DNA from 4 places in the Nocardia sp. GCM10030253 genome. Region 1 is predicted to be linked to each of the others. Evidence: riboswitches for the same ligand, from Rfam matches in the RefSeq annotation. Region 1 holds a riboswitch; each other region holds the start of a gene.
The links. A riboswitch is a leader RNA that binds a small molecule or an ion and turns the genes downstream of it on or off. The one in region 1 is predicted to bind S-adenosylmethionine.

Region 1 (2,192 bases):
GAACAGCTGTGCGCCGTTCTGTGCGAGACCGGCAAGCGCGGAGGCCGCCGCGAATCCGATGAGGCCGATGATGAAGATCCGGCGCCTGCCGAGGTAATCGGCCAGCCGTCCGCCGAGCAACAGCAACCCGCCGAAGATCAGCGTGTAAGCGGTGAGCATCCATTGCCTGTTGCCATCACTGATATCGAGATCACGTTGTGCGAACGGCAGCGAGATGGTCACGATGGTGGCATCCAGCACCACCATGAGCTGGGCCAACGCGATCACCGCCAGGGCCAACCAGCGCGCCGAACTGCCTTGCTTTTCTGGAACGTCTACCGCTGTCGCAGTCTCGGTCACCTTGATCTCCTCGTAACTCGAAGTATGGCGATCATCCTGTCATTGTCAGACATTTGTCGTCAAGAGAAAAATGTCGCAATCCGACATTTGGCTGTCGGCGACACGAAAAGGCCTGGCTGCGATAGAGTGGGAGGATGCTCGAGTCATCAACGCCGACCGGCGCGAGCGCCGCAGCGGACTCCCCTGCCAGCGCCGAGGCGAACCAGGACCATGCCGCGAGTCCGGCGCCCGCGGGCCTGCGCGAGCGCAAAAAGCAGCAGACCCGCTTGCGCATCATCGAGGTCGGACTCGACCTCTGCGACGCGCACGGCTTCGATGCCACGACCGTCGAGCAGATCGCCAACGCCGCGGATGTGTCACCCCGCACGATCAACCGGTATTTCGACAGCAAAGAAGACATCGTCCTCGGGCCGATCAAGGACTTCGGCCTCGCCGTCGCCGAGACCCTGCGCGGACTCCCGGTCACCGGCAACGAGCTGCAAGCGCTGCGCGAGGCCTTCCTGCACGCTGTCGACCAGGCTGCAGGCGGAACTGAGCCGATCTCGTTCCGGCAGTTCCAGCAAATGCAGCGCATCCTGCGCAGCAGCCCGTCGGTCAGCGCGCGCAGCCTCGAGCACGCCGACCACAAGACCATCGCGATCGCCGAGGTGCTTGCCGAACGACTCCACACTCAGCCCGACGCACTGCAGGTGCGGCTGATCGTCGGCACCTGGCAGCTGATCGGTCAGCTCGGGATGGAGTGCTCGGTCGACATACTCGATGAAGACGACCCGGCAGCGGCAGCCCTGGCGGGCCGCACCGCGTTCCTCACGACCTACGACGAGTTCGTACGCCTCTGCTGCATCCCGCAGGCCACCGAAACCCAGTGAGTTCGGCAACGGATTTCGATCGTCGCCCGACCGCCAGCTATGATGCCGATCAGGTCATGAGTGCCAGCGCGAAGCCCCGGCTTGCTGGACGGCAACCCTCCAGCAGCGGTGGGGTGCTCCGGGTGATGACCGGGCTCTCGAAAGTCGAGAGCAAGCGCGCTACTGCAGGAGGTTCCCCCAATGTGTTGTTGTCCGTCGCCCACACCCCGGTAAGCAAGTAGTTCTGGCGAACAACCCTCTTTGGAGCAAGACATGAGTGACCCCATCGCGTCCGCAGCCGATATCGATCCGACCGTTTCGTCCGATCCGACGCAGTGGTCCTTCGAGACCAAGCAGGTTCACGCGGGGCAGGCCCCGGACGGGACCACCGGCGCACGCGCCCTCCCGATCTACCAGACCACCTCCTACGCCTTCCGCGATACCGATCACGCGGCCGCACTGTTCGGTCTGGCCGAACCGGGCAACATCTACACCAGGATCATGAACCCGACCCAGGACGTGGTCGAGCAGCGCATCGCCGCCCTCGAGGGCGGTGTCGCGGCATTGCTGCTGGCCTCCGGGCAGGCCGCGGAGACCTACGCGATCCTCAACCTGGCCTCGGCCGGTGACCACATCGTGTCCAGCCCGCACCTCTACGGCGGCACCTACAACCTCTTCCACTACTCACTGCCCAAGCTCGGTATCGAGGTGTCCTTCGTAGAGGACCCCGACGACCTCGAGCAGTGGCGTGCGGCCATCCGGCCGAACACCAAGGCGTTCTACGGCGAGACCATCGCCAATCCGAGCAGCGCCATCTTCGACATTCCCGGCATCTCCGCCATCGCGCACGCCAACGGGCTGCCGCTCATCGTGGACAACACGGTCGCAACCCCGTACCTGATCCAGCCGCTCGCGCACGGTGCGGACATCGTGGTGCACTCGGCGACCAAGTACCTCGGCGGGCACGGCACGGCGGTCGCCGGCGTGATCGTCGATGGCGGCACG
Region 2 (2,192 bases), on a different contig from region 1:
TGCGTTCAACTCGAAAGTGACCACGGTCCCGCCGCCGCTCATCTGGCTGGTGGCCAGCGCGTGCTGCGGATGTGATTCCAGGAAGGGATATTTCACCCAGCCAACGGACTTGTTGCCCTCGAGGAACTCGGCGATGCGCAGCGCGGATGCGGTCGAATGACGCACCCGAAGCGGCATGGTCTCCAGGCCCTTGAGCAGAGTCCACGCATTGAACGGGCTCAGCGCGGGGCCGGTGTGGCGCATCAGGTTTTTCACCGGGCCGTCGATGTAATCGTGCTCGCCGAGAATCGCGCCGCCGAGCACCCGACCCTGGCCGTCGATGTGCTTGGTGCCGGAATACACGAGAACGTCGGCGCCGAGTTCGAAGCCGCGCTGCAGCAGCGGTGTGGCGAAAACGTTGTCCAGCACCACCTTCGCGCCCGCCGCGTGTGCGAGTTCGGTGACCCGGCGCACGTCGACAAGCGTCTGCATGGGGTTGGCCGGTGTCTCGAAGAACACCGCCTGGGTTGGCACCGACAGCGCTTGCTCCCACTGGTCGAGGTCGTCGCCGTCGACGAAGACGGTCTCGATGCCCCAGCGCGGCAGAATCTCGTTGCACACCACGAAGCAGGAGCCGAACAGGCTGCGCGCGGCCACGAGTCGATCACCGGCGCCAAGCAGCGCGCCAAGCGCGGTGAAGACCGCGGACATACCGCTGGCCGTGGCGAAGCAGGCTTCGGCGCCGTCCATCAGGCGCAGCCGCTCCTCGAACATGGCGACCGTCGGGTTGCCGTAGCGGGAGTAGACGAAATGCTCGACGTCGCCGGTGAACGCGGCCTCGGCGGCCTCGGCGCTCTCGTAGACGAAGCCGGAGGTCAGGTACAGCGCTTCGGCCGTCTCCTCGAAACCGGAGCGCCGCAAGCCACCTCGCACGCCGAGGGTCGCCGGACCGACGCCCTCGGGCAGCGGCTTGTCGAAGGAACCGCCGGTGATCACGACTGCCGCCACGGAAGTCCGATGGCCCGCCAGCCGGAACCGCCACGATGGCCGGTCGCGTCGAGGCCGCCCTCGAAGCCCTCCAGCACGTTGTAGGACGGGCCGATCCCGAGGCTGGTCGCGATGTCGGCGGCATGCGCGGAACGCTGGCCGGAGCGACACAGGAACACCACGGGGGCCTCCGGGTCGCGGCCGTCGAGTGCCTCGGTCAGTTGCTCCACAAAGGCACTGTTGCGGGTGCCGGTTCCGTCGACCCACTCGATCAGCACCGTCGGGCGCTCGATCGAGGTGGTGTCGGGAACTCCGACGAAGCGCCATTCGGCTTCGGTACGCACGTCCACCAGGACGGCTTCGGGGTTGTCCCGCAATAGTTCCCACGCTTGCTGTGGGGTGATGTCACCGGCATAACTCATGTGGACCTCCTGTGAATCCGCTCTTGCCGCACCTGGGTTTCGGTGCGCGGCCAGGTCGTCACCCGGAGCACCCCGCCGCGGAGGAGGGTTGCCGACCAGCAAGCCGGGGCTTGACGCTGGTTCTCATGACCTGGTTCTGAGATTGCCTGGGCGGGGGTCACCCTGTCAAACCCCAGTTCACGACGCAGGACGAGTCAACCGCAGATGAGCCAACGGTCGCCGGATCGCGTCAGATTCCAGGTCGCGGGCGTCTCCTTGCCGTCGACCTTCGTCGTCACCGTCGCCTTCGCCCGATTCCCGTTGACCATCGGATTCTCGATTTTGGTTATCTCGACCGACTTTCCGGTTTCGATGCCGCCGAGTTGGGGCGCCAGCGATGACTTGCCCTCGTCGAATCCGTCGCAGGCCACACCTGGCGGCGGCGTGATATCCGAACGGCCGCGTGCGTCGGCGTAGTTGCGGACCGCGGCCGCGATCCGGTCGGCTTCTGTGACATTTTTCTCAGCCGGTGACAGCAGTCCGCCGAGCACGATCGCGACGACCACGACCGCCGCGACCACCGCGGCCGCGATGAACGGCCACGCGGAGCGGGAGTCGGTCTGATCGACCTCGATTACTTGGTCGCCGTCGGTGTCTCGCTGATCGGTCATGTCCACGATGATCCCTGGTCCGCGGGGGTATCCGGCGCCCGCCCCCGAACTCGGCGACACGTCGCGGACGATCGGCGTCGCTACTGTGTATGTCGGGGCGCGCCGTGGGTACGCAGTGAAGCGGAGGCCGCTGTGACATCCCGAAGGTCACCGC
Region 3 (2,192 bases), on a different contig from region 1:
ACGGGCCGGGGATTGCGCCTGCGACGGCGGGGACCAGGCCGAGGGTGGTGGCGTTGGAGCAGAATGGCGCGGCGGTCGGGTACAGGAACGGGTCCATGCCGAAGGTGTGCAGCGCGTCGATTGCCGACTGATATGCGCCGAACAGATCATTGGGAGCGGCCGATTGGGCCAGGCCAGGGCGCTCGGCGGACGCAGGAGCTGACGCGGCCGGGGGTGCGGGGGCCGGAACCGCCGGGGCGCCGACGGCGATGGCCGGGGTTGCGAGCGCTAGTGCGGCCGAGCTGGTCGCAATGGCGGTAAGCGTGGTCAGACGGCGCACAACGGTCACAGCGGACCTCTCTCATCGTCGGCACGATCGAGGTCAGGGTACTCCGGCAAACCCTCACAACAGGGCTTCTTCCGACTGGCAACTTTCCGGCGCGTCGCGCGTCGCACGGTCGACACTCGGGCCGAAAGGTGGGGCGTGGCGACGGGCTAAATGATCGCGGGCATGGGGCGCTCGGACAAGGGCTGCGCTCACAGTGATTCCTAACCTTGTTCTGGAGTGCCCTTACTTCGCATGCTGATCGGGCTAAACCCTTCGAGGCCCGCGCTCGGCGCGGGCCGCACCATCCAGAGCGACCGAGAGACCTGGCTCGTCGACGTCGCAGCAACCCCCCGCTCGCCGGGTGCGGGTGCTTCCGCCGGGAACGATGGAGGAAACGAAATGATCACCGAGCAATGCGTCAACCGTTGGGCCCGTCGTCATGTCGACCAGTGCCGCGTCACCGCCGCGAACTGTCGAGGCTGATCGCGCCGCCAGACCGTGCACCCGTCGCTGGCCGGGTGATGTGACCGCCGCCCGATGAGGGGCGGTCCCGTTCGTTTTCTTCGAAGGACCTCGACATGAGTGCGTCCATCGCATCCGGCGCCGCCGTCGGCGGTGCGCCCGGCTCCCCGGACGGGCCCGGCACGAAGGCCGCACCCGGTAGGCCCGCCACCGCAACACCCGACGAATCCGCCAGATCCGACGCCGCTGAATCCCGTGGCCTCGCCCCCGCATCGAGCGAGCCGGGTACGACGGGCGATCCCGCCATCGTCAGTGCACGCAGCGCTACCGCGACGCTCGACAGCGGCGCTGCAACCGCACTCGGTGAGACCACCGAGCCAGCGCTGAAGGTTGCCCCGACACGGCATCCATGGCGGTGGGTGATCAGTGCGGTGGCGCTGGTGCTGCTCGCGCAGTTCATACATGGGTTGGTAACCAATCCGGGCTGGGATTGGTCCACGTTCGCGAAGTACTTCACCGCGAAGTCGGTGTTGTCGGCACTGCGGGTCACGTTGGAGCTCACGGTGTGGGGTACTGCGCTCGGGTTCGTGATCGGTACCGCATTGGCGATCGCGCGGCTGTCGAACAATCCGGTGCTGCGGGTGATTTCATGGGTCTACATCTGGGCGTTCCGGTCGATTCCGTTGATCGTGCAGCTGCTGTTCTGGTTCAACCTTGCCTACCTGTACAACACGCTGTCCCTCGGAATCCCTTTCGGCCCCCCGTTTCTGACCTTCGAAGTGAACGGCGTGATCAGCGGGTTCACCGCGGCGGTGATCGGGTTGGCGCTGCACCAGGCGGCATACTCGGCCGAAATCATCCGTGCCGGCTTCATCTCGGTCGATCCCGGCCAACTGGAAGCCGCGGCGGCGCTCGGCATTCCGCGCCTACGCCAGTTCCGCACCATCATCGTCCCGCAGGCGATGCGATCCATCCTGCCGAACGCGACCAACGAAGTGATCAGCCTGTTCAAGGGCACCTCGATCGTGTCGGTGATGGCGATCGCCGAGCTCTTTTACCAGGTCCAGGTGATCTACGGCCGCAGTGGCCGGGTGGTGCCGCTGCTCATGGTCGCCACGGTCTGGTACATCATCCTGACCACGATCCTGTCGGTGGCGCAGTTCTACATCGAACGCCACTACGCCAAGGGCGCACAGCGCACACCGCCGCCGACACCACTGCAGCGGGCATGGCAGAGGCTGCGCGACGTCGCCGAAATCGGTTCGGCCGCACCGCGCGGAGCGACCCGATGAGCGCCGGTGCGCTCGACACGGTCGAGCAGCGGCATACCGGCACGGCTCCCGCCGTCCAGGTCCGTGGTGTCCGCAAATCGTATGGCGCGCACGAGGTCCTGCGCGGCATCGACCTGACCGTCGCCGCGGGC
Region 4 (2,192 bases), on a different contig from region 1:
GAATGGCCGCGCTCGCCTGTTCGAGGCGATCGCGGACCTTCGGCTTGCGCAGCATCGCCACCGCGCGGGAGGCGGCGATAGCGAGCAGCACCATCTCCACAGCGGCGATGCTCGACTCGACCGCGCCGAGGGCGAGGGTGTTGGCAAAGGTGACCTCGGTGAGGAATTGGGGCAGCACCGCGAGGTAGAACAGGCCGACCTTCGGGTTGAACATGCACGACACCACACCCGCGGCGAACGCCGAGCGAATCGAGGCGGGAGCGCCGGAATTCGCCTGCGCGGTAACCGCTTCGGTGGGGTCGGCGATCGCACCGGCCGCACGGCGTTGCCGCCGGTGGTCGATCAGCGCCCGAACTCCCAAGTACACCAGGTAGATTCCACCGACGATCTTGAGCGCGCGATAGGCCGTCGCCGACTGCTCCAGCAAGGCGGCGACGCCCGCCGCGACGACAACGGCCCACACGATGCCGCCCAGCGCCGATCCGATCGCCGCGGCGATCCCCGGTCGCGCGTCCACGATCGAGAAGCGCAGCACCAGGAACGAATCGGGGCCCGGTGTGATCGACAGCAGTACGCACACGCCGATGAAACTGAGCAGCAGGGAAAGCGTCACCTACCGATGGGACCGCACATCACGACATCGCGCAACTGGGTTTGACGTGCGCAGATCGTGCGCGACTAGCCTCGGCTCCTCCGGTGGCGTTCGCGATACCGGTTGACAGCGGCATGTGGGGTCTGTCAATCTCGGTGCAGGTCATGAGTACCAGCATCAAGCCCTGGCTAGCTGGTCGGCAACCCTCCTCCGCGGTGGGGTGCTCCAGGTGACGACCTGGCCGCCGCCCGACCGGGCGCGGCAAGCGCGGACTCGAATAACCCCTTGGTTCCGGGTCCCATAGCCGACGGGATTTCGTGATGACTGCTGTTGTGGATCAGAGCTGTGCCGCCCTCGCCCGGGTTTCCGGCGACGACCTGCGGGTGCCGCTCGTTCAGGGCGGAACGACCACCTACGCCAACTTCGACTACGCCGCGAGCGCACCGGCCTTGGCGCAGGTCGCCGACCGGGTACAGCAGTTGCTGCCGTACTACGCGAGCGTGCACCGCGGTGCCGGCTACGCCTCGCGGATCTCCACCGAGTGCTACGAGGCCGCCCGCGGTTCGGTGACGCGGTTCCTCGATGCCGACGATGACCAGGTGGTGGTGTTCACCCGCAACACCACCGATTCGCTGAACCTGCTCGCGGCCTGCGTGCCGGGCGACACCGTAGTGCTCGATATCGAGCACCACGCGAATTTCCTGGCATGGACCAGGCACGGTCGCCGCGTCGTGCGAGCCGCGGACACCGTGGCCGAGACCATCCGGCTGCTCGTCGCCGAACTGTGCAGCAAGCCTGCCGCGCTGCTCGCCGTCACCGGCGCCTCCAATGTCACCGGCGAGGTACTGCCGCTGGAGCGGCTGGCCACCATCGCCCACCAGTGCGGCGCTCGCATTCTTGTCGACGCGGCGCAGCTGGCGCCGCACCGGCGAATCAGCCTGCGCGACACGGGCATCGACTATCTGGCGTTCTCCGGCCACAAGCTGTACGCGCCGTTCGGAGCGGGTGTGCTTGTCGGCCGCCGCGATTGGCTGGATGCCGCCGACCCGTATCTGGCAGGCGGCGGTGCGGTCCGCGAGGTCACCACCACCGGCGCCGACTGGGCCCCCGCGCCGCAGCGCCACGAAGCGGGCTCCCCGAATGTCCTCGGCGCGGCAGCGCTCGCCGCCGCCTGTGACGCGCTCTGTGCGATCGATCCCGAAACACTCGCCACCCACGAGCGCGCGCTCGCCGAGCGCCTGCGCGCGGGACTCTCCGCCATTCCCGGCGTCGATCTTCTCCGCATCTGGGACGACAGCCCCGACACCGTCGGCATCGTCGCCTTCACCCTCGACGGTTTCGTCCCCGGCCACGTCGCCGCCTACCTGTCGGCCGAACACGGCATCGGGGTCCGCGACGGCCGCTTCTGCGCCCACCCGCTGCTCGCCCGTCTCGGCCTCGACGGCGCGCTGCGCGCCAGCATCGGGCTCGGCACCAGCTCCGCAGACGTCGACCGCCTCGTCGACGCTGTCGCCACCCTCGTCGAATCCGGCGCCACCTGGAACTACGCCACCATCGACGGACTCTGGAACCCCACCCCGGAAACCCGCCCCTTCACCAG

Region 2: it holds a riboswitch for S-adenosylmethionine, as region 1 does, so the genes downstream of both, ACFQZZ_RS28375 (rhodanese-like domain-containing protein) here and ACFQZZ_RS30625 (bifunctional o-acetylhomoserine/o-acetylserine sulfhydrylase) in region 1, are expected to answer to the same signal.
Region 3: it holds a riboswitch for S-adenosylmethionine, as region 1 does, so the genes downstream of both, ACFQZZ_RS13770 (amino acid ABC transporter permease) here and ACFQZZ_RS30625 (bifunctional o-acetylhomoserine/o-acetylserine sulfhydrylase) in region 1, are expected to answer to the same signal.
Region 4: it holds a riboswitch for S-adenosylmethionine, as region 1 does, so the genes downstream of both, ACFQZZ_RS10395 (aminotransferase class V-fold PLP-dependent enzyme) here and ACFQZZ_RS30625 (bifunctional o-acetylhomoserine/o-acetylserine sulfhydrylase) in region 1, are expected to answer to the same signal.

What each region holds. Positions count from the first base shown of each region.
Region 1 covers NZ_JBHTDL010000014.1:231,369-233,560, forward strand. Annotated here, with positions in the region: gene ACFQZZ_RS30615 (MFS transporter) at 1-339, opposite strand, end outside; gene ACFQZZ_RS30620 (TetR family transcriptional regulator) at 474-1,208, shown strand; SAM riboswitch class IV at 1,261-1,371, shown strand; gene ACFQZZ_RS30625 (bifunctional o-acetylhomoserine/o-acetylserine sulfhydrylase) at 1,461-2,192, shown strand, end outside.
Region 2 covers NZ_JBHTDL010000012.1:440,936-443,127, forward strand. Annotated here, with positions in the region: gene ACFQZZ_RS28370 (O-succinylhomoserine sulfhydrylase) at 1-975, opposite strand, end outside; gene ACFQZZ_RS28375 (rhodanese-like domain-containing protein) at 972-1,388, opposite strand; SAM riboswitch class IV at 1,403-1,519, opposite strand; gene ACFQZZ_RS28380 (hypothetical protein) at 1,583-2,038, opposite strand.
Region 3 covers NZ_JBHTDL010000006.1:315,012-317,203, forward strand. Annotated here, with positions in the region: gene ACFQZZ_RS13765 (hypothetical protein) at 1-328, opposite strand, end outside; SAM riboswitch class I at 606-699, shown strand; gene ACFQZZ_RS13770 (amino acid ABC transporter permease) at 1,153-2,061, shown strand; gene ACFQZZ_RS13775 (amino acid ABC transporter ATP-binding protein) at 2,058-2,192, shown strand, end outside.
Region 4 covers NZ_JBHTDL010000005.1:430,365-432,556, reverse strand. Annotated here, with positions in the region: gene ACFQZZ_RS10400 (LysE family translocator) at 1-613, opposite strand, end outside; SAM riboswitch class IV at 753-866, shown strand; gene ACFQZZ_RS10395 (aminotransferase class V-fold PLP-dependent enzyme) at 913-2,192, shown strand, end outside.